4 regions of the Rhizobium sp. 05N49 genome follow, and region 3 is predicted to be linked to each of the others. Evidence: riboswitches for the same ligand, from Rfam matches in the RefSeq annotation. Region 3 holds a riboswitch; each other region holds the start of a gene.
The links. Region 3 has a riboswitch for cobalamin ahead of AC1DF8_RS00970 (ABC transporter substrate-binding protein). Riboswitches for the same ligand answer to the same signal wherever they lie in the genome.
Positions count from the first base shown of each region.

Region 1 (5,703 bases), on a different contig from region 3:
GGTGGGAGATAACTGATTAGCGGGGTCCGTTTTCCGCTGGGCACGGTGTTTCAGAGGCGCGGTGCACAGTAATTCTTGAGTGCCCTCCGATACTTTGGAGTTGCACCCGAACAGACTCGCCTTCGGAAGGGGCGAATGTTGAATCGATACTTGAGACAGTGGTTTGTCCGAGCGGAAACGCCACGACTGTCGTCTTCGGTTGACCATACTTGGATGTAAATGAATAGGACACGATCGAGGCGAACTCATCAACGCCTCCATCTCGAGTTTTTGAAACGCTGGCAATCTTGTTGTTGTTATCGCAGACGAAAAGATTAACCTCTGCCCCATCAACATACCATTGACCGGGAAGGTCGGGTGAAAGCACTCTCACCTTCCAACCCCGCTCGCTTGAGATGCGACGGGCCTCATCTAGTGAACTACCCAGTTTAAAAACACTTGGGCTATCAGCTGTGTCAGCGTTGGCGAGCTCGGCATTGAATCCTAAGGTTAACGCTATGCAGCAGGCAAAAAGTAAGCGAGCAGGAGCGGCAATCAAGTTTTTGTCCTTAAAATATTCAATCATAAGGCGTTACGATTGCATTGATATCACCGACTCCACAAGCCATTTTGTAAACAGGCGGCGGGTGTCTGCCCGCCGCGCTTGATGCTGCCTATCAAGCCGCAACAGCGGCCTTGCGGCGATCGCGGACGGCCTTGGCGAGATCCTCGAGCACGTCGACCGACATATCCCAGCCGATGCAGCCGTCGGTGATCGACTGGCCGTAGACGAGCGGCTTGCCGGGAACGAGATCCTGACGGCCGGCGACGAGGTTGCTCTCGATCATCATGCCCTTGATGTGGTGGTTGCCGGCGACGATCTGGCCGGCGACGTCGTGGACGACCTTCGGCTGGTTCATCGGATCCTTGCCGCTGTTGGCGTGGCTGGCGTCGATCAGCATGCGCGGGTCGACACCGAGCTTGGTTGCCTCGGCGATAACGGCCTGCACGTCGGCTGCCTCATAGTTCGGGCGCTTGCCGCCGCGCAGAATGATGTGGCAGTCCTCGTTGCCGCGGGTGGAGGCGATCGCTGCCTGTCCATCCTTGGTAACCGCCGGGAAATGATGCGGCTGGGAAGCGGCCATGATCGCGTCGAGCGCGACGCGCGCGCTGCCGTCCGTGCCGTTCTTGAAGCCGATCGGGCAGGAGAGACCCGAGGCGAGCTGACGGTGGATCTGGCTTTCGGTCGTGCGCGCGCCGATGGCGCCGTAGCTGACGAGATCGGCGATGTACTGCGGCGTGATCGTATCGAGGAATTCGCAGCCGGCCGGCAGGCCCATGGCGTTGATGTCGAGCAGCAGGCGGCGGGCGAGGCGCAGGCCTTCCTCAATGCGGTAGCTGCCGTCGAGATGCGGGTCGTTCATCAAACCCTTCCAGCCGACGGTGGTGCGGGGCTTTTCGAAATAGACGCGCATGACGATTTCGAGATCGCCGGAGAGGCGTCGTCGCTGTTCGACGAGACGGGACGCATATTCGCGGGCGGCTGCCGGATCATGGATCGAGCAGGGACCGATGATGACCAGCTGGCGGTCGTCCTTGCCCGTCAGGATATTGTGGATGGTGTCGCGCGTGCCGGTCACGGTCTCGGTCACCGCTCGGTCACGCGGGATTTCCTTGATAATATCGGCAGGCTTGGTCAGCGGGGTGATCTCGACGATGCGCAGATCATCAATAGTGTCAGTCACGGTATGCTCTCCTGTTTGGTCATACCGTGGCGGAACAAAAAAGCCGCCAGGTTGACTAGCGGCTGTTCGGGTGTGTCGTCGCGTTAGTTTCGGTTACGCACAGACCCGCATCCGCTGGAAGCAGCGGTACGAATAAAATCGCGATGCGTAAACGGACGAAATCGACATGCCGCCTATGTAGACATGCGAATTGGAATTGTCACGTGGATTCTGTGAGGAAAAATGACAGGTCTGTGAAGTTTTATCGGCTTTCGGCCATTGCCTCTCTCTGGGCATCTTCCGGCGCAGCCGCTTCGGCATGTCCATGCTTGCCGCGGCGTGTCGTCATGTCATCGCCGGCATTGGCGGGCAGGCGCAGGAAAGTGATGCAGGCGAGCGCGGAAATCCCTGCCACGATAAAGAAGGCGATATGGAAATCGGTGACCGTGAGTTGGCCGCCGTGGAAGTTGGCGGACACTTCCAGGATCGTCCCTGCGACTGCAACACCCATGGCCATGGAGATGCGCTGCGCCACGGCATTGATGGCCGTCGCCTGGCTGCTGTCGGCCTCGTCGACATCGCCGAAGGCCATGGCGTTGACACCCGAGAAGGCCATGGAGCGCAGCAGTCCGCCGACGAGAAGAGAGCCCATGATGAGATAGATCGGCGTTTCAGCAGTGAAGAAGCCGTTCACGCCGAGGCAGATCGCGGCAAGGAAGGTGGTCAGCGCGATGACGTTGCGGAAGCCGAAGGCGTTATAGGTGCGGGTTGCAGCGAATTTCGAGCCCATGGAGCCGAGTGCGCTGACGAAGGTGACAGAGCCAGACTGCAGCGGTGTCAGACCGAAACCGAGCTGCAGCATCAGCGGCATGAGGAAGGGCAGCGCGCCGAGCCCCATGCGGAAATTCGAGGCGCCGAGGATCGCCGCCCGGAACATCGGGTAGCGGAACATTTTCGGATCAAGCAGCGGATGCGGCGTGCGCCTGGCATGGACGAAATACAGGATACCGGAGAGGACGCCGACCGCGACGGTGACATAGCCGTAGATGACGGGAACGGCCGGCAGGCTGATGACGGATATTCCGAAGACGAAACCGGCAAAGCCGATCCCGGACAGGAAGAAACCCGGAAAATCCATCGGCTTCGGGCTGCGCGGCTCAATCGCCGGCAGGAAGCGGGTGACCAGCGCAATGCCGATGATGCCGATCGGAACGTTGATCCAGAAGATCCAGTGCCAACTCAAATAGGTCGTCAGGAAACCGCCGATCGGCGGGCCCATGATCGGGCCGATCAGGGCCGGAATGGTGAGCCAGGCCATGGCATTCACCAGCTGGTGACGTGGCGTGCCGCGCACCAGAAGCAGCCGTCCGACCGGCGTCATCATCGAGCCGCCGGCGCCCTGGATGAGCCGGGAAATGACGAAGGCGGCGATGGAATTCGAAAAGGCGCAGGCAACCGAACCGACCATGAAGACTGCTATTGCCAGACGGAAAATGTTGCGCGCGCCGAAGCGATCCGACATCCAGCCGCTGATCGGAATGAAGATCGCAAGCGCCACAAGGTAGCTGGTTACCGCAAGCTTCAGCGCGATCGGCGAGGTGCCGATATCGGCCGCAATAGCCGGCAGGCTGGTGGCGATCACGGTCGAATCCATCTGTTCCATGAACAGGGCGACCGCAAGGATCATCGGCGTTAGGCGGGACACGGGCAACCGGGATGCAAGGAGAAGGGATTCGGCACCAATGGCGCCGCTCGGATCAGGGTCTCGTTCTAGGCCAGCATTTTCAACCTGTCCACGAAATGAATGTCGCATGTGGCTTGCGGCCATGGCCTTTCCGCGCCATAGATCGCCCTGTCAGGTGCCCGCTGTCACCAGGGGGAGAATCGGGAATCCGGTGGAAGACCGGAACGTGCCCAACGCTGTAAGGCTGACGCTCGCCGTTCAAACTACGCCACTGGCTTTGCGGCCGGGAAGGCAGCGGCGAGGCGGAGGACGCCGAGTCAGAAGACCGGCCTGGCAAGATAGACCCAACCCGCGCGGACGGCGGGCGGTTGCGTTGTTGGGGATTTGACGATGCGACCCATTGATGATGCCGTTTGTCCGGCATCCAGCTTTTCTGCGGCCGAACGCGAGGCCGTCTACCACGCGATCATGACGCGGCGCGACGTGCGCAGCCAGTTCCTGCCCGATCCCTTGCCGGACGATCTGGTGACGCGGCTTTTGACCGCCGCGCACCACGCGCCTTCGGTCGGCTTCATGCAACCGTGGAATTTCATCCTGGTGAAAAGCGCCGAGGTGAGGACGCGCGTGCGCGATGCGTTTGTCAGCGCGAATGAGGAAGCGGCCAGCATGTTTACCGGCGAGCGGCAGGAAAAATATCGTTCGCTGAAGCTCGAAGGCATTGTCCAGGCGCCGCTCGGCATCTGCGTGACCTGCGATCCGACCCGCAGCGGCAGCGTCGTGCTGGGACGCACGCATAATCCACGCATGGACAGCTATTCCACCGTCTGCGCCATCCAGAACCTGTGGCTCGCGGCCCGTGCCGAAGGCGTCGGCATCGGCTGGGTCAGCATCTTTCGCGAGGGCGACCTCAAGGAGATACTCGGCATTCCCAATCATATCGAAGTCGTCGCCTGGCTCTGCGCCGGCTTCGTCGACCGGCTCTACGAGGAGCCGGAACTGGCGGTCAAAGGCTGGCGGCAGCGGGTGGCGCTGGAAGAACTGGTCTTCCATGACGGCTGGGGGCAGGTGGAAGGCGAGGCCGCGCCGGTTTGAGCCGGCACGGGTGTGCTTCACTCGGCCGGCTGGGTGCTGCAATCCTTGGCGCAGGCTGGTGTCCTCCAATGGCCAAAGGTGAGGAGGCTCGCAGCAGCGAGAAGCCAGACGCCGATCGCTCCATAGAGCATGACACCGCCGAAGCCTGCGACCAGCGCATCATGCACCGTCTCGGCGGGAATATCAGGCAGGGCGGCGATGCTGCCGGCGGAGATCCGTTCGGCAAGCAGGCGCAGATCGCCTGCGTCCATCGAGTTCGGCAAGGCGCTCTTCAGATGGGAGAGCACACCAGTGAACAGGATGAAGCCCATGACCGCGATGTTGATTGCGAGCGAGATCATCCGGGCGCTCATGTCGATGCCGGAGGCCATACCGGCGCGGTCGCTGGATACCGCACCGGTTGTCGTGTTGGTGACCGGGGTATTGGTGAAGCCAAGCCCGATGCCGGCAAGCAGCGCGCCGGGCAGCATCGTCAGCCAGCTTGGCGCGGCGGCGGCGCTGCCTGACTTCATCAGCAGGAAGCCGAGTCCGATGGTGAAAAGGCCGCCGGGAATGATGATACCTGGCCGGTAGCGCAGCATAAGCCGCTCGGCAAGCGGCGGCACGACGAGCGTCGGCAGCGTATAGGCCAGCAAGGCGATGCCGGCCGCCACACTGCCGTAACCGAGGCCGGCTTCATACCAGATCGGCAAATAGATCATGAAAGGCCAGAAGCTGATATTCATGGCGGCCGAACCGACAATGGCGCCCGAGAAGGTGCGGATGCGGAACACCGAGGCATCGAACATCGGTCGCGGGTTCAGCTTTTCGGCAACGACGAAGGCGACGAGGCTTGCGGCGCCAAGTCCGATAATGCCAAGCGCAGCCGGGCTCGCAAAACCGAGAGCCGGCCCCTGGGTGATGAAGAAGGCAAGGCAGAAGACCGCCAGCGAAAGGGTGGCGATGCCGGCGATATCGAGCCGTCCGGCCGCGGGATCACGCGATTCCTGAATTCCCGTCAGCGCGAGAGCGATTGTCACGGCCGCCAGTACGGCATGGATGAGGAATACCCATTGCCAGCCGGCCACCGCCACGATGCCGACGCCGACGATCGGGCCGAAGCCCAGGCCGATGCCGAAAATGATGCCCCACCAGCCGAAGGCGATGCTGCGGGCGCGGCCCTCGCGAAATTGGTGGGAGAGCACGGCTACCTGGCAGATCAGCATGAAGCCGCCGCTCATTCCC
Region 1 is NZ_JBFTME010000006.1:53,442-59,144, forward strand. Features, by position in the region: gene AC1DF8_RS13885 (hypothetical protein) at 17-565, opposite strand; gene AC1DF8_RS13890 (3-deoxy-7-phosphoheptulonate synthase) at 657-1,724, opposite strand; gene AC1DF8_RS13895 (DHA2 family efflux MFS transporter permease subunit) at 1,966-3,390, opposite strand; cobalamin riboswitch at 3,544-3,735, shown strand; gene bluB (5,6-dimethylbenzimidazole synthase) at 3,778-4,479, shown strand; gene AC1DF8_RS13905 (MFS transporter) at 4,497-5,703, opposite strand, start outside.
Region 1: it holds a riboswitch for cobalamin, as region 3 does, so the genes downstream of both, bluB (5,6-dimethylbenzimidazole synthase) here and AC1DF8_RS00970 (ABC transporter substrate-binding protein) in region 3, are expected to answer to the same signal.

Region 2 (5,703 bases), 160 kb from region 3:
GCCGCTCGCGCACAACCTTGCCGTCGAAACCGGAATTGGTCGGCCCGGCCATCAGATGCCGCATGAGCGCATCGCCATCATCAGGAATATCGGCGAGCGGATAACCGGCCTTCGCCATCGCCCGCATCACCTCGATCGTCCCGGCGGGCGTATCGAGCCCGACGCCATTGCCGAGCCGTCCGTCCCGGTTCGGATAGTTCGCCATGACCAGCGCGACACGCCGCTCCGAAACCGGCCGCTGCCGCAGCCGCGCCCAGTTAGCGGCAAGGGCCGCGACATAGGCCATACGTCCGGCATCCGGCTCGCTGGAAACGATATTGGCCTCGACCGCGGCATCGTAGCGAGCGGCAGCCTTGAAGGAGACGGCGCGCGAAAGCACGCGGCCATCCACCTCCGGCAGCGCGACGTTCATGCCGAGATCGCGGGCCGACAAGCCTTGCGATGAGGCGGCCCAGGCCTCCCGCGACGAGGCGGAAAAGATCGCCTGCAGCACGATCGCGTCGTTGGCCTCCAGCACCGTCGGCTCGCGATCGGCGCCGGGTGCGGAGACGGCAAAGCCTGTCGTGTTGATGACCACGTCGGGTTGGAGATCGGCGAAGATGGCTTCGAGGATGCCCTTGGAAACCGGGTCCTTGAGGCTGTAGGCAAAGACCGGCAATGGGCGAAGACCCTGCGCCTGCAGGGTTTCGATCAGTGCCTCGACAGGGCGGGTTTCGCCGCTGTGCACGAGTGCGCGGTAGAAGGCGATGGCAACGACGGGTGCTGCCTGTCCCTTCTCCCCAGCGGGGGTCCGGAGGACAGGTCGAGACCCGTGGCTCGACCCCGGTCGGTGGCCCGAAGGGTCGGATGAGGGGGCCACCCCACAAACCTCGAAATCGTGCTCCTGTTGCTCGCTCTCTCCGTCGCTCGCCCCTCTCATCTGCCCTGCCGGGCATCTTCTCCCCGCTGGGGAGAAGACAGAACCGGTGAGCTTCCGCCACTCCTCGACCCCAACAAGTCCCCGCCCCGGCCACCAGATCCCGGCCTTCATCAACGGCACAGCCGGCGCCGGCTTCTCCTCTCCCGAGAGCATCGCCGCCGCATAGGCCAGAAAGCCCCGCGCATTGGCATCGCCACCCTCGATCAGATAGGCCCAGAGCGCATTCAGATCCTCCAGAACCACATTGGAAAACGGCGTCAGCCCGGCATCCGGCTTGGAATCCCCCGGCAGCACCGCAATCAGCGCACCGCTGCGCGCCGCGACCGCATGCAGCGCCTCCAGCGCATAGTGGAAATAGCTCGCCCCGCCGAGCGCCCGCACGATGATCAGCTTCGCATGCCGCGCCGTCCGCTCCACATAGGCATCGACCGACATCGGGTGCTTCAGGCTCATCAGGCTCGCAAGCCTCAGCGAATAGCCTCCTTCTCCGCCGCTATGGGCCGCGGCAATCGCCGCAAGCTCGGTATCGGCAGCGGACAGGAACAGGATATCGCCCGGCGACTGGCCGAGGTCGATCGCCTCGTCCCCGTCGCTGATCGTCCCCTGTTGAGCGAGAAGCAGATGCATTCGTTATGTCCTCAGACGAGCGCTTCGATCGCCTTGCGCACTGCGTCCTGATCCATCTCGTGCAGACCGATGACGACGAGACGCGTATTGCGGGCCTCACCCGGCGCCCAGGCACGGTCGAAATACTGGTCGATGCGGGCACCCACGGCCTGTAGCTGCAGGCGCATCGGCTTGCCGGAGACATCGATGAAGCCCTTCAGGCGCAGCACGTCATGCTCGGCGATGATGCCCTTCAGCTTCTCGACGAAACCTGCCGTATCCGAGACAGCCCCGAGTTCGACGACGAAACTGTCGAATTCGTCATGGTCGTGCGGCTCGCCATCCTCATGCTCCAGCTCGTGATGGGACTTGCGGTTGACGATATCGTCTTCCGTGCCGATGCCGAGGCCGAGCAGCACGCTTGCCGGCACCTCGCCGTTCTTCGCTTCGATCATGACAGGCTTGCGGGCAATGCGCGAGGCAACTTCGCTCTTCACGCGGCCAAGCCCGTCCGCGTCGATCAGATCGGTCTTGTTGAGCACGATCAGGTCGGCGCAGGTCAGCTGATCCTCGAACAGTTCCTCGATCGGGCTTTCATGATCCAGCGATTCATCCTCGACACGGCGCGCATCGACGGCATCGTGGTCATCGGCAAAACGACCGGCAGCAACGGCCGCACTATCGACCACGGTGATGACGCCATCGACGGTGACTTCGCTGCGGATGTCTGGCCAGTTGAAGGCGGCGACAAGCGGCTGCGGCAGGGCAAGGCCCGAGGTTTCGATGACGATATGGTCAGGGCGCTGCTCGCGCTCCAGAAGCTTGGTCATGGTCGGAATGAAATCGTCGGCAACGGTGCAGCAGATGCAGCCATTGGTGAGCTCGATGATGTCGTCCTCGGTGCAGTTTTCCGCACCGCAGCCCTTCAGCACGTCGCCATCGACGCCGAGATCGCCGAACTCGTTGATGATCAGCGCGATCTTCTTGCCGCCGGCATTGGTGAGCAGGTTGCGGATCATCGTCGTCTTGCCGGCGCCGAGAAAGCCGGTGATGACGGTTGCGGGGATTTTCTGCTGCATGGAACTAACCCTTCATTTTCAGCGGCAGACCCGCTGCGATAAAATAAACATCCGCGGCCGAAGCCGCGATCATCTGGTGCAGCCGGCCTGCATAGTCGCGAAATTCCCGCGCCATGCGGTTCTCGGGCACGATGCCGAGGCCGACTTCATTGGAAACGATGACGAGCCGCGCCTTAGCATGAGGCAGAAAGCCAGCAAGGGTGGCAGACTGGGCGGCGATATCGCGCCCCTCCATCATCAGATTGGTGAGCCACAGCGTCAGACAATCGACGAGGATGGCCCTGCCCTCCGCGTCGATGGCGGTCAGGCGCTCGGTGAGATCGAGCGGTTCCTCATGCGTCGTCCAGGAGGGGCCGCGATCGGCCCTGTGCTGGTCGATGCGCGCCTGCATCTCGTCGTCCCAGGCGCGGCCGGTGGCGATGTAATGGCGCTCGATACCGCTCGTGGCAATAAGATTTTCGGCGAAGCGGGATTTGCCGGAGCGAGCGCCGCCGAGGATGAAGGTGGTGGTCATGACAGCACCGTCCGTTGAGGATGGGCGCGGCCTTCGCCACACCCCTCATTCCTGTGCTTGTCACAGGAATCCAGCCTGCCCAAGTCCTTGGGCAGGAGAGACTCATTCCGCGATAACATTGATTCATTCACGGCGCAGACGCGCCGTGGCTGGTTTCCTGTGACAAGCACAGGAATCAGGGAAGAGAAAACGGCCTGCGCCAGAAGCTCATCACAGAGGGGCGGCGGAACACCGCGCCCATATCGCACCACCAGAGGCAGCGCTGAATAACATCCTTCAGCCAAGACAACCTCCGTGCTGGCAGCGGGCAAAGCGCCCAAATTGGGCATTATGCCCGGCACGGATAGCAGGTCTCCTGGCTCGCAGTTATCGGCCGCGACAGGGGCGACCGCTCGGTCGCCCCTTATCGTGCCAGCGGATCTACCTCGCCTTCCCGGCTGCATCTCGTGAAAAGGCGGACGATTCGTAGAATTAGAGGCGTCCTGCCCCGGCTGATCACGATGCATTTCCAGTGGCTTTTCCGGCACTTGTCCGCCTTGCCCGCTTGCAGAATGCAAGACCGTCGGCGCCGCAATCCAAATGCCGGATGGAAGACCCTGACTGCTCTACAGTCGCGGGGTCGGCTGTGATGAAGGCGCCCGGCTTGGGTCCGCCCCGTCACATTCCCTTTTAATCCGGAAGGCGTTTGCCGATCCGGAACCATCCATTATGTGGATTCATGGTTAGGCGCGTGCAACTCCCATGTCAATTGCCGCGCAACGCCCCGCTCATGTTCATCTCGACTTACACTACCGATATTATCGTCTTTAATCAAAGGCTTACGTCACAAAAACTTTACGGCCCGGTCGGTTTTTTGCCGCAATTGCCGCTCATGCGGATGCCGGCTCCGCCCTTGACCCCTATTCTTGCCGCCTAATTTCCCCATGATGCTCTCCCGAATGCACATTCGCCGCCTCGGCCCTCTAGGCACCGCCTTCGATCCGGGGCGCCTGCGCGCGCTTATTCGCCACAGCGAAATGGGCATGGTCTTTGCCGGCGCGCTTGTCGGCATCGTATCGGGGCTTGCGGTCTCAGCCATGAGCTATGTCTCGGAAGAGATGCACAGCCTGATCTTCGGCATAGACGGCACGACGAGGCTCAGCGCCTCGCAGATCGACAGCAAGTTTTTGCTGATGTCGGCCCCGGTAGCCGGCGGCATGCTTCTCGGGCTCTTGCTCTTCATTCTCGCCAAATGGCGCAAGAAGCCGATGGTCGACCCGATCGAGGCCAATGCGCTGCATGGCGGTCGCCTGTCGCTGACGGACAGCATCCTTGTCGCGATCCAGAATCTCGTTTCCAATGGCTTCGGCGCATCCGTCGGCCTGGAAGCCGGTTATACGCAGCTTGCGGCCGGCATCGCCTCGAAATTCGGCCTGAAGCTGCAGCTGCGCCGCGCGGACCTGCGTGTGCTCGTCGGCTGCGGCGCAGCCGGCGCCATCGCCGCCGCCTTCAATGCGCCGCTGACCGGCGCCTTCTACGCCTTCGAGCTGATCATCGGCACCTACACCATTATGTCGCTGACACCTGTCGTCGTCTCGGCGCTTGTCGCAACTCTTGTTGCGCGCCTTCTTGCCGGCAGCGATTTCATCATCGATGTCGGCAGTTTCGGCGCTGTACAGCCGGCAGACTACGTGCCGGCCATCGCGCTCGGCGCCTTCTGCGCCGGCGTCGGCATCCTCATCATGCAGGGCGTCTCCTTCGTAGAGGAATTGGCGCGCAAGAGCGCCATCGCACTGCCTTTCCGCCCGGCGCTCGGCGGCATCGTCGTCGGCCTGCTGGCGCTGGTATCGCCACAGGTGCTGGCCGCCGGCCACGGCGCGCTGCATCTGAACCTCTCCCACGAGATCACGATCCCCGCGCTGATCGGTCTTTTCCTTCTGAAGTCGGTGGCATCCGCCGTCTCCATCGGCTCCGGCTTCAGGGGCGGCCTGTTCTTCGCCTCGCTTTTCATGGGCGCGCTGCTCGGCAAGCTCTTTGCCTATTCCGCCCCCTATTTCGCCGATGCGACGCTGACGCCCGTGATCTATGCCGTGGTCGGTATGAGCTCGCTCGCCGTCGCCGTCATCGGCGGGCCGCTGACCATGACCTTCCTGGCGCTGGAGATCACCGGCGACTTTCCAATCACCGCACTGGTGCTCGCAGCCGTCATCACCTCCTCGCTCGTCGTGCGCACGACCTTCGGCTACTCCTTCGCCACATGGCGCTTTCACTTGCGCGGCGAAAGCATCCGCAGCGCCCATGATGTCGGCTGGATCCGCAATCTCACCGTCGACAAGCTGATGCGTTCAGACGTAAAGACCGCAAAACTCGGGATAACGCTGGACGCGTTCAAGGAGGCCTTCCCCATCGGCTCGACGCAGCGTGTCATCCTCGTCGATGAGGGCGACAAATATGCCGGCCTCGTGCTCGTGCCGGAAATCTACGCAAACCCCACCAGCGCGCAGGACGAAGCCCAGAATCTCGGCGATTTCATCCGCTATAAAAACGATTTCCTGCAGCCGCAGATGAATGCCAAACAGGCGGCCGCGATCTTTGACAAGACGGAA
Region 2 is NZ_JBFTME010000001.1:341,253-346,955, forward strand. Features, by position in the region: gene cobN (cobaltochelatase subunit CobN) at 1-1,546, opposite strand, end outside; gene cobW (cobalamin biosynthesis protein CobW) at 1,558-2,604, opposite strand; gene cobU (bifunctional adenosylcobinamide kinase/adenosylcobinamide-phosphate guanylyltransferase) at 2,609-3,118, opposite strand; cobalamin riboswitch at 3,447-3,837, opposite strand; gene AC1DF8_RS01815 (chloride channel protein) at 4,045-5,703, shown strand, end outside.
Region 2: it holds a riboswitch for cobalamin, as region 3 does, so the genes downstream of both, cobU (bifunctional adenosylcobinamide kinase/adenosylcobinamide-phosphate guanylyltransferase) here and AC1DF8_RS00970 (ABC transporter substrate-binding protein) in region 3, are expected to answer to the same signal.

Region 3 (5,703 bases):
ACCAGCAGGAAGGCGATGAGAGCGCCGATGAAGGCGCCGGCGGAGAGGCTGAGCACGCCATAGCCGAAGCCAAGGATCATGACGCAGACGGCCCCGGTGGAGGCGCCGGCCGAAATGCCGAGCACATAGGGTTCGGCAAGCGGATTGCGCAGCAGCGCCTGCAGCACCGTGCCGCAGAGTGCCAGCGATGCGCCGGCACTGGCCGCCACCAGCGCGCGGCTGAGGCGGTAATCCCAGACGATGCCCTGATGGATGCGGCTGAGCTCGAATGCTGTGCCGAAGAGGCGGTTGGAGACCGCTTCTGCCGTGGTGGCGAGCGGGATCGATATCTCGCCGATCGATACGGCGAGACTGATCATGATACCGAGCAGGAGGAGGGCGGCGATGGTGAGCGTGGCAAGCGCCCACCATATCCTCTGTGGCAAGGCAGCCTGGCTCACTGGGCCAGACCGAAGGACTGGATGCCCTTTGCCAGCGTCTCGATGCCGTCGATGGTTCTGATCGTCGGGTTCATCGACTGCGCGTCCATCATGATGAAGCGCTTGTTCCTGACGGCATCGAGCTCTTTCGTAACCGGATCGTTTTCCAGGAAATCCACCTTCACCTTGGGATCATCGGCGGCATAGCGGCGGCGGTCCATGGTGGCGATGACGATGACGGCGGGATTGGCCTGCGCAATCGTTTCCCAGCCGACGAGGGGCCATTCCTCTTCCGTCGTGACGACGTTCTTCGCCCCGAGCGTCTTCAGGATATAGGCTGGTGCGCTGTTTTTACCGGCGATGAAGGCATCGCCTTTCACTTCCTTGCTGGAGAACCAGAAGACGACCGGCAGGTTCTTTGCCGCAGCACCGGCAACAGAGGCAACGGCCGCGGCCTCCCGCTTCTTCAGGTCGGCGATGACAGCATCGCCGCGGTCTTTCACGTCGAAGATCTCGGAGAGTTCGGCGATTTCCTGATAGATCAGGTCCATCGTGAACAGTTCCTTGCGCACGCCATCGCCGCCGTCGGTATTGATCTTGGCGACGCAATCGGCCGGCGCGACATAGGTGTTGATGCCGAGATCCCCAAACTGCTCGCGCTTGCCGACGGAGCCTTGCGTGCCGACATGCCATTCGAATTCGGCAGCCACCAGATCAGGCTCCGCGCCGACGACGGATTCGAAGCTCGGGTCGTTATCGGCCAGCCGTTTGATCCTGCTGTTAACATCGGCATATTGCGGCAGGACCGGGCCGACCCAAACGGCCGTGCCGGCGATCTTGTCGGCAAGGCCGAGCGAGAACAGCACTTCGGTCATGCCCTGGCCGATCGAGACGATCTTGGCCGGCGCCCTTTCGAAGGTGACCTGCTGGCCGCAATTGGTGAGGGTGATGGGATATTGGGTGGCGGCAAGTGCGGGCGCAGCAAAGCCGGCCAGCCCGAGCGCGAGGGAAAAGCTCTTCAGAAGCTGTCGCATGGAAAACTCTCGATCAAAGGAAAAGGGCTAGCGGATGCCGGCGCGCGAACGATGGTCAGCGAGCGGGAGGCTAGCGGCGGATCGTCCAATCGAGACGGATGGATGGCGGCAGGTGGGGAGGGATCTTGTCAATCATGTCTGCTCCTTGTCCGGGCATCCCCGCCCGGCTTGATTGGATCGTGATCGACGGCAGGTCTCCTGGCTCGCGAATATGTGCCGGTCATCTGCCTTCCCGCGAAATCGCAGTGGCACGGCCCTGAGGCCGAGGGCGTGATCGCTGAAGCGATCAACCCCGAGATCGACAATCCGCTTACAGTTGCGGGGGCAGCCACGGTCTCGGTCCCTCTTGGGTCGTCCTCACCGTGTTCCCTATTATTCCCCTCGGAGTTCTCTTCGGGGAACCGTCGCCTCGATCTATGACGCCGCCATGGGCGACGTCAAGCGCCGGAATGCGAAGTGTGTCGGGTCCGAAGCCGCCTTAGTGACTGGCGCCCGAGCCGCCGGCGGCGACAAGCGCGAAGGGCTGGCCCTCGACGGGGATCGTACGCACCTCCTTCAGCGTCTGCGTGCTGACGAGGCGAATCAAGCTGTGACGGGGATCGCTGATGGCGATATCATCGCCGGCCACGGCCAGCCGCGGACGCGGATCGCGCCAATGACCATCCTTGCTGTAGGGCTCTGTTACGGTTTCCGATCTGACGATCTCGCCCTCGACTGTATCGAGCAGATGCAGCCTGCCGTCTTCGGTGAGGATGTAGGCATTCTGAAACTTTGCCGGATCGAGCACAAAATCGACGCGCCGCGTTGGAAGGTCGATGATGCGATAAGGTGCGTCCGTATTATCAGGATCGATCAGCGCCAGCTTGTCCTCTCCGTAATTGCCGAGGAAGAACTGCATCGAGCGGCCGCCGAGCAGCGTCGAGACCTTGCCCCGCGGCAGCGATGCGCCATAGGCGAGCATTTCCACGCTCGGGCCTTCCGCGCCGCTGGGGCGGGCGATGAGCACGCCTTCCTCGCAACCGAAGGCGACGAGGCGGGCGGAGGTTGCCTCGCCATGCAGGCCGGTGCAGGGCGCGACATCGCCGATCTGCCGGCCATCCCGGTCGAGCACCCGCAGGCCCAGGCGTGGCGGCAGTTCGCCCTCCTTGACCGGCGCCTGCATGTTCGGCACGGAGACCAGCAGGTGATTGCCCATCGGCACCGCGACGCCGTGATGGGCGGCGATGGTGTTGACAGCTTTCGGCTCCGGCTTTTCCTGCAGCAGGCTGCTCTCCTTCAAGAGATCGAAGCGGTCGGTGCGGTCGTAGAAAATCGCCACGTCATCGCCATGCGTCACCACATGGCCCGGCTTCTCGCCCTTTATCGTCGTGCCGATCAGCTTGGGTGGCGCCACCTCGAGATCGCGATGCTCTCCATGATCGGAAAGGGCAATGCCGGTATCGATGACGTGAACGATATTCTCTTCACCCTGGACGGCAAAGACCGTGCGCCCGGTGTCGCTCAACGACAGGGCGGCATAACCCTTGAGATCGAAGCGACCGATCTGTCTCCCGCTCGCAAGATCTATGGCGTGGACGACCGGCAGGCTGTGATCAGCCACGAAAAGCCGCCAGCTCTCCTGCTGTTCCTCCTCGGCGCGGGAAGTCGATGGCAAGGTGGCGGATGTGAGCGTAGTGGCGACTGCGAAGATAGCGAAAAGGCGCCGGGACATGAAATCTCCTTTAATGTAATAACATTACATCGCTGTTGTTATAAAGTTACATTTGCCTTGTCCAGTCGCGGCTGTCGGATTTTTGAGAAATTGGGGGCGCCGGCCGTTCGATGTCTGGCTTTTCATCATGACCGGATAGCGGTGTATGACGCAGGCCATCGATAAGCGATTGCTGAGCCTATCTCACAAGCCTTTCCCGCATTCCTCGTCTAATCCGGATAATTTATCGACGCTATATCCCATCCGGCACAGCTTCTGGTGCCCGTCAGCATTCAACAGCCTTGCAAGGGATAAGCCATTGAGAACATCAGCATTTGCCGCAACCGATGCGAATACGCCGTTGCAACCTTTCTCTTTCGACCGCCGGGACCTGCGTCCCGAGGACGTGGCGATCGATATTCTCTATTGCGGGGTCTGCCATACGGACCTGCATATGGCCCGCAACGACTGGGGCTTTTCGGCCTATCCGGTCGTGCCGGGCCATGAGATTGTCGGGCGGGTGTCTGCCGTGGGGAGCGCCGTTTCACGCTTCAAGGCGGGCGACAATGTTGCCGTCGGCACGATCGTCGACAGCTGCATGGAGTGCCCCAACTGCCGGCGCAACGAAGAGCAGATGTGCTACAAGGGCGTCACCGTCACCTATAACGGCCAGGACCGAGTGACCGGCGAGACGACCTATGGCGGCTATTCAGATCATATCGTCGTGCGCGAGGAATTCGTTCTCAGCGTGCCCGACGGGCTGGACCTTTCGCGGGTCGGGCCGCTGCTCTGCGCCGGGATTACCACCTACTCGCCGCTGCGTACGTGGAATGTCGGCCCTGGCAGCCGGGTGGGCGTGATCGGGCTCGGCGGGCTCGGGCATCTCGCCGTCAAGTTCGCTTCGGCGCTGGGGGCTGAGGTGACGGTTCTGACGCGCTCGGCGGGCAAGATCGCGACGGCACGCGAACTCAGTGCCGACAAGGTGCTGCTGTCGACTGATGCCAAGGCGATGGAGGCTGCGGCCTTCGCCTTCGACGTGATCATCGATACCGTGCCTTACGAGCATGATCTCGGCCCCTATCTCGACACGCTCGATTCCGACGGCACGCTGGTCATTGCCGGCTCGCTGGTCGATACGCCGAAATTCAGCAACCTGTCGCTGATCAGGGGGCGCCGGCGCATTGCCGGCACACCGAGCGGCGGGATCAGGCAGACGCAGGAAATGCTGGATTTCTGCGGCCGCAAGAACATCCTGCCGGAATGCGAGATGATCGCCATGGGGGATATCGCCAAGGCCTTCGAGCGGATGGAGCGCGGCGATGTGCGCTACCGCTTCGTCATCGACATGGCAACGATGCCGGCGGCGCAGGCGGCCTGACGTCGCTCACCGTTTCGGGATGGCGCGCAGCGCTTCCACGAAGACAGAAAGGGCCGGCGGCATCTGTCGCCGGCTCGGATAATAGATGGAATAGCCGGTGAATGGCGGGCAATAGTCTTCCAGCACGCGGATCAGCCGGCCGCTTCTGATATGCTCGGCGGTAAAATCCTCGAAGACATAGACGAGGCCGGAGCCTGACAGCGCCGCTTCGACCATCATGTCCGAATCGTTGACCATGAAGCTGCCCGAGACCTTCACTTCGATATCGCGGCCGTCCTCGGTGAATTCCCAGGCATAGGCGCCTCCGACAGAGGTCATGTAATAGGTCACGCAATCGTGGTCGGCGAGGTCGCGCGGGGTTTTCGGTATGGGGTGGCGGGCGAAATATTCCGGCGAGCCGACGATCGCCGCGCGGATATCCGGCCCAATGCGCAGGCCCACCATATCCTTGTCGATGCGTTCGCCGAAGCGAATGCCGGCATCGAAGCGCGAGGCGACGATATCCTCGAACCGATCGCCGATGATGAGCTCCACGCGGATATCCGGGTAGGTGCGGTGAAACGCCGGCAGGATCGGCATGACGAGCGATGTCGCGGCATGTTTGCCCGCGGTGATGCGCACGGTGCCGGAGGGCTTTTCCCTGAGGTTGCCGAGTTCCTGCAGGCCGCGATTGATCTCGGCGAAAGCCGGCTGGAGCGTGAGAAGCAGGCGCTCGCCAGCCTCTGTCGTGGCCACGCTGCGGGTGGTGCGGGCGAGAAGGCGCATGCCGAGCCGCTCCTCCAGCTGGCGCATCATGTGGCTGAGACCCGAGGAGGAGATGCCGAGGCGGGCGGCGGCCCTGGTGAAACTGCGCTCCTCGGCAACGATGAGGAAGGCGGCGAGATCATCGAAATCGTGACGCTTCATTGCTGATCTGCCTTCAGGAGTGAAAGGGAATGCGGCGGCTGCCTCACATATTTAGGGCAGGGGCGCGGGTGCTTGCAAGATCGGCGCCGGTGCGACCCTTGGTCCTGCAAATCCGCAATGACACTAATTTGACTTCGTGCTAATGTAGAATCTACTGATGGTCGGAGGAGTAACCATGAGTATTTTCGATGGCTTAGGCGGCGTTCTCTCTGATGTGCTTGCCGGCAGGCAAGTCGATTACGTCGCGGTTGCAACCAGAATATTCGACAATGCCGG
Region 3 is NZ_JBFTME010000001.1:178,131-183,833, reverse strand. Features, by position in the region: gene AC1DF8_RS00975 (FecCD family ABC transporter permease) at 1-425, opposite strand, end outside; gene AC1DF8_RS00970 (ABC transporter substrate-binding protein) at 437-1,453, opposite strand; cobalamin riboswitch at 1,625-1,873, opposite strand; gene AC1DF8_RS00965 (hypothetical protein) at 1,932-3,164, opposite strand; gene AC1DF8_RS00960 (NAD(P)-dependent alcohol dehydrogenase) at 3,463-4,521, shown strand; gene AC1DF8_RS00955 (LysR family transcriptional regulator) at 4,528-5,427, opposite strand; gene AC1DF8_RS00950 (YidB family protein) at 5,603-5,703, shown strand, end outside.

Region 4 (5,703 bases), on a different contig from region 3:
CATCTTCGACCGCGAGGTTTCGATGGAGATCACATCGGCATCCATCGCGGCGATGGCATCGATGATCTGGTTGAACTCCGAATAGCACATATGCGTATGGATCTGCGTCTCGTCGGAAACACCGGATGCGCAGAGGCGAAAACTCTCGACCGCCCAGTCGAGATAGGTCTTCCAGTCGGCCTTGCGCAATGGCAGACCCTCACGGAGAGCGGCCTCGTCGATCTGGATCATCGCAGCACCCGCCTTTTCGAGATCGAGCACTTCGTCGCGGATCGCCAGAGCGATCTGCCGGCTGACATCGGCGCGAGAAAGATCATCACGCACGAAGGACCAGTTGAGGATCGTCACCGGACCGGTCAGCATTCCCTTGACCGGCTTGTCCGTCAGCGACTGCGCGTAGCGCCACCACTCGACTGTCATCGGCTTTGGCCGAGAGACGTCGCCGAAGATGATAGGCGGGCGGACATAGCGCGAACCGTAGCTCTGCACCCAGGCATGCTGCGTAAAGGCGAAACCGGAAAGCTGCTCACCGAAATACTGCACCATGTCGTTACGCTCGAATTCCCCGTGGACGAGCACGTCGAGGCCGATTTCCTCCTGCCAGCGGATCGCCGCTTCGGTCTCCTTTTTCAGGAACGCATCGTAGTCCGCCTCGCTGATCGTACCCTTTGCGAAGGCCGAGCGGGACTTGCGCACATTGGATGTCTGCGGGAAGGAGCCGATCGTCGTTGTCGGGAAGAGCGGCAGGCGAAGCTTGCGCGCCTGCAAGCTGGTCCGCTCGGCAAAACCGCTGCTCCGCGTCATCATCGTCTCATCGATTGCCGCGACCCGCTGCCTGACTTTGAGATCATGCACACGTGGAGAAGCCGCTCGAGAGGCAACGGCCTGAGAGGCTGCAGCAATTCCTTGATAAGCCCCGCCGGAGCTGCCGAGGGCAGAGAGTTCATCGAGTTTCTGGGTGGCGAAAGCGAGCCACGACGTCAGTTCCTCATCCAGTCCGGTTTCCAGATCCAGGTCGATCGGCACATGCAGCAGCGAGCAGGACGGCGCGATCTGCAGTCCATCCGCACCGAAGCGCTGAACCAGTGGCTCGATCTTTTTCAGGATCGCGGCAAGGTCCGCCCTCCAGATATTGCGTCCGTCGATGATGCCGAGCGACAGCGTCAAATCGGGGGACGCCTTGAGAAGGGCATCGATCTGCTGCGGAGCACGAACGAGATCGACATGCAGGCCGGAAACCGGCAATGCGAGCGCCGTCGGCAGGTTATCGCCTATATTGCCGAAATAGGTGGCGAGCATGATCTTCAGGTTCGGTACCAGCTCGTGCAGCGCACGATAGGCATGCTTCAATGCTGCCTGCTCTTCTCCTGAGAGATCCAGCACCAGGCACGGTTCGTCGATCTGCACCCAGTCGGCACCGGCAGCGCTCAGTTCCGCAAGCACCCTCGCATAAACAGGCAACAGGCGTTCAAGCAGGCTGATCGGTGCAAAACCTTCCTCGGTTCCCTTGGCGAGTTTCAGGAAGGTGACAGGGCCGAGGATGACTGGCCGTGTGTGGATTCCAAGCGTCTTCGCCTCGATGAAGGCATCGAGCGGCCTGTTTACGGTCAGCGCGAAGGATTGATCGGGACCGAGTTCCGGCACCATGTAGTGGTAGTTTGTGTCGAACCACTTGGTCATTTCCAGCGCTGGCACGCCATGACCGTGGTGATGCTGATGGCCGCAATCGGCATGCGCCTCTTCGCCGGTCGAGCCGCGTGCCATGGCGAAATAGGTATCGAGCGCAACAGGCCCGCCCTTCCAGCCATAGGCCGAAGGTATGGCGCCGACCATGACAGTCGTGTCGAGCACATGGTCATAGAACGAGAAATCGTTGGAGGGGATGATATCGATCCCCTTCTCTTTCTGCAGGGTCCAGTTTTGCGCCCGCAGCCGCTTGCCGACATCGAGAAGCACGCCGGCATCGGACTTGTCGGCCCAATAGCTTTCAAGTGCGAATTTGAGTTCGCGATGCTTTCCGATCCTGGGAAAGCCGAGATTTGCAGTCTTGATGGTCATTTCCTTACCCCGAAGGTTATGGGCAAGGCTCAGGCGCAACGCATCGACGAGGTGTGGCTACAGACGTGCCGTCTCGCGCAAAGCGGCACACCGGGACACCCCGCCCGTGGACGTTATCTATCGCGGCAGGTCTCCTGGCTTGCGGGTCCTCAACACCGTCCAGTCTTCCCAGGCGTCTTCCCAGTGACGTCGAAGGACGGTGTCTATCCGCTTACAGTTGCGGGGGCAGCTTCGGTCTTGGCGTTAGCCTCACCGAATTCCCTCTTAGCTCAGGATCGTCAAATCCAGAGAACCACGATGCGACAAGCATGCACCTGTCGCATCCGATCGTCAAGATGACATAAAGAAATCTTTATATCTTTATGCGAAGAAGGCGAAGTGCATTCATCGTCACCAGCACGGTCGCGCCTGTATCCGCGAGGATCGCTGGCCACAGGCCGGTAATACCGACGATGGTGGTGACCAGGAACACGGCCTTCAGCCCGAGCGCGATGGTGATGTTCTGGAAGATATTCCGCATCGTCCGCTTCGAAAGGTCGATCATGCGGGCAACGTCGCCGACACGCCCATGCAGTACCGCCGCATCCGCCGTTTCCAGCGCGACGTCGGTGCCGCCGCCCATGGCGATGCCGACATCGGCTGCGGCAAGTGCAGGCGCATCATTGATGCCGTCACCGACCTTGGCAACGAACAATCCTTCCTTCTTCAATTCGCCAACAATGCGCTGCTTGTCCTGCGGCAGCAGCTCGCCGCGCCAGTCGATGCCGAGGTCACCGGCAACGGCTGCTGCCGTGCGCTTGTTGTCGCCGGTCAACATGATGGCGCGCACGCCTGCTGCCTTCAGCGTCGCAAGCCCGCTCTTGGCGTCGTCGCGTGGTTCGTCGCGCATGGCGATGAGACCGGCGGCGACACCATTGATGAGCAGTACCGAGACGCTCTTGCCCGCACCATTCAGTGCCGCGACCCGCTCATCCTGTTCGGCATTCAGCGCCCCGCGCTCGCGCGTGGCCGGCGGCGACAGAAGATCGAGCGTCTCGCCCCCAACCTTGCCGGTCATGCCCTTGCCGGGCAGCGCTTCCACTTCGAAGGCCGGCGGCACGGGCACGGCATCGGCCTTGGCACGGTTGAGGATCGCCAGCGCCAGCGGATGGCTGGAGCCCTGCTCGAGGACGGCAGCACGGGAAAGCACCTCAGCCTCCGAGCGCCCATAGGCGATGATATCCGTGACCTGCGGCTTGCCTTCGGTCAGCGTACCGGTTTTATCGAAGGCAACAGCCGTCACCTTGCCGAGCGATTCCAGAACCGCTCCGCCCTTCATCAGCAGACCGCGGCGCGCACCCGCCGAAAGCGAGGCGGCAATCGCTGCCGGCGTGGAAATGACCAGCGCGCAGGGGCAGCCGATCAAAAGGATCGCGAGTCCCTTGTAGATCCATTCGCCCCATGCTCCGCCCATCAGCAGCGGCGGCAGAACGGCGACCAGGGCCGCCACGACGACCACACCAGGCGTATAGTAGCGGGAGAAACGATCGATGAAGCGTTCCGTCGGTGCCTTCGATTCCTGGGCCTCCTCTACAAGCTTGACGACGCGGGCAATCGTATTGTCCTCGGCAGCGGCCGTGACACGGACGCGCAATGCAGCGTCGCCATTCACCGTGCCGGCAAACACCGTTTCGCCTGCGCCCTTGCGCACCGGCGTGCTTTCGCCCGTCACCGGCGCCTCGTCGATCGCGCTTTCACCGGAAAGAATGGTGCCGTCGGCGGAAATCCGGTCTCCCGGCCGCACGAGAATGATGGAACCGACCGCAAGCGTCTCGGCCGGCACTTCCTTCACTTCGCCAGCCGCCTCGAGCAGTGCGTTCTTCGGCACCAGCGTCGTCAGCGACTGGATGCTGGCGCGCGCCTTGCCGGCGGCAACCCCTTCCAGCAATTCGCCGACGAGGAACAGGAACACGACCGTCGCTGCCTCTTCACCGGCATTGATGATGACCGCGCCAACAGCGGCAATCGTCATCAGCATTTCGATGGAAAAGGGCGTGCCGGAAAGTGCGGCCATGACCGCGCGACGCGCGATCGGCATCAGCCCCACCAGCATGGCGATGATGAAAGCATACGGAGCAACCGAAGGCACCAGATGGCCCACGACATAGGCAACGACGAGTGCAAGTCCCGAAAGGATCGTCAATCGGCCCTTCTTGCTCTGCCACCAGGGACCGGTCATCGGCCCATGATCATGGCCGTGCAACCCCTCGACTTCCTCGGCGCCATGCGAATGCCCGTGATCGGCGTGATCATGACCAGCATGATCGTGGTCGTGACCTTCGTGGTCGTGATCATCATGCTCATGACCATGGTGATCATGATCATACCCGTGGTCATGATCGTGGTCGTGATCCGCATGATCATGATCGGTCTTGCTTTCCCGGACAGGAGCCTTGCCCGTGAGCGGAGCAACCGAATAGCCGAGGCCGGTAACCTTTTTTTCGATCGCTTTGAGATCGCTGCTGCCATCGTGGCGCACTGTCATCGTGCCCGCCGTCACCGATACGGAGACGTCTTCGACGCCGGGCACACGCCTGACGGCCGTATCGATCTTTGTTGCGCAGGCGGCGCAATCCATGCCGCCAACCCGGTACCGTGCCTGTGCTGCTTCGCTCATGATTTCGATCCTTGCTTGTAGGCAGTATCGTTCCTACATCCTCTAGCGACTAGAGGTGCAAGAGGAAAATCATGAAAAAGATCACCATCGGTGAAGCCGCCCGCCAAAGCGGCGTCAAAGTGCCGACGATCCGCTATTATGAGGGTATCGGTCTGCTATCTGCGCCAAGTCGTAGCGAAGGCAACCAACGTTCCTACGAACCTTCCGACCTCAACCGTCTTGCCTTCATCCGCCACGCCCGCGAACTTGGCTTCGAGATCGAGGCAATCCGCACCCTGCTGCAGCTTCAGGATGATCCCCACCAGTCCTGCGCTTCGGCCGATGCCATCGCAAAAGCTCGTCTCATAGAGGTTGAACAGCGCATCCGCAGCCTCAATGCCCTGAAGGCCGAGCTGGAGCAGATGGTCGAAGGCTGTGGCCATGGCCGCGTCGATCAATGCCGGGTCATCGAGGTGCTGGCCGATCACGGCAAGTGCGTGCATCCACATCACTGAGACTTGCGCTCGCCGAGTGCCCACGCCAAGAAGGCGCAATGAAACAGAAGAAAATCGCGATCATCGGCGGCGGCCCCTCCGGCCTTTCGGCAGCCGAAGTGCTGTCGGCAAGCGGCCATGCCGTTTCCGTCTATGATGCGATGCCGACTTTTGCGCGCAAGTTCCTGCTCGCTGGCAAATCCGGACTCAACATCACCCATTCCGAAGACTACGAGCGCTTCGCCACCCGCTTCGGCAACGCCAATCCCCGCCTGCGCGCAGCCCTCGACGCCTTCACCCCAGCCGATATCCGCGCCTGGGCAGCGGGCCTCGGCACCGAGACCTTCGTAGGCTCGTCCGGCCGCGTCTTCCCCAACGTGATGAAGGCCTCGCCGCTGCTGCGCGCCTGGCTCGCCCGGCTGGAAGCCCGCGGCGTCAGCTTCTTCACCCGCCATCGTTGGATCGGGTTCGCAGAAGACGGCCATAATTTCGAAGCGCCTGACGGCCACAAGACCA
Region 4 is NZ_JBFTME010000009.1:302,582-308,284, forward strand. Features, by position in the region: gene metE (5-methyltetrahydropteroyltriglutamate--homocysteine S-methyltransferase) at 1-2,058, opposite strand, end outside; cobalamin riboswitch at 2,166-2,370, opposite strand; gene AC1DF8_RS20205 (heavy metal translocating P-type ATPase) at 2,411-4,714, opposite strand; gene AC1DF8_RS20210 (MerR family transcriptional regulator) at 4,786-5,208, shown strand; gene AC1DF8_RS20215 (TIGR03862 family flavoprotein) at 5,247-5,703, shown strand, end outside.
Region 4: it holds a riboswitch for cobalamin, as region 3 does, so the genes downstream of both, metE (5-methyltetrahydropteroyltriglutamate--homocysteine S-methyltransferase) here and AC1DF8_RS00970 (ABC transporter substrate-binding protein) in region 3, are expected to answer to the same signal.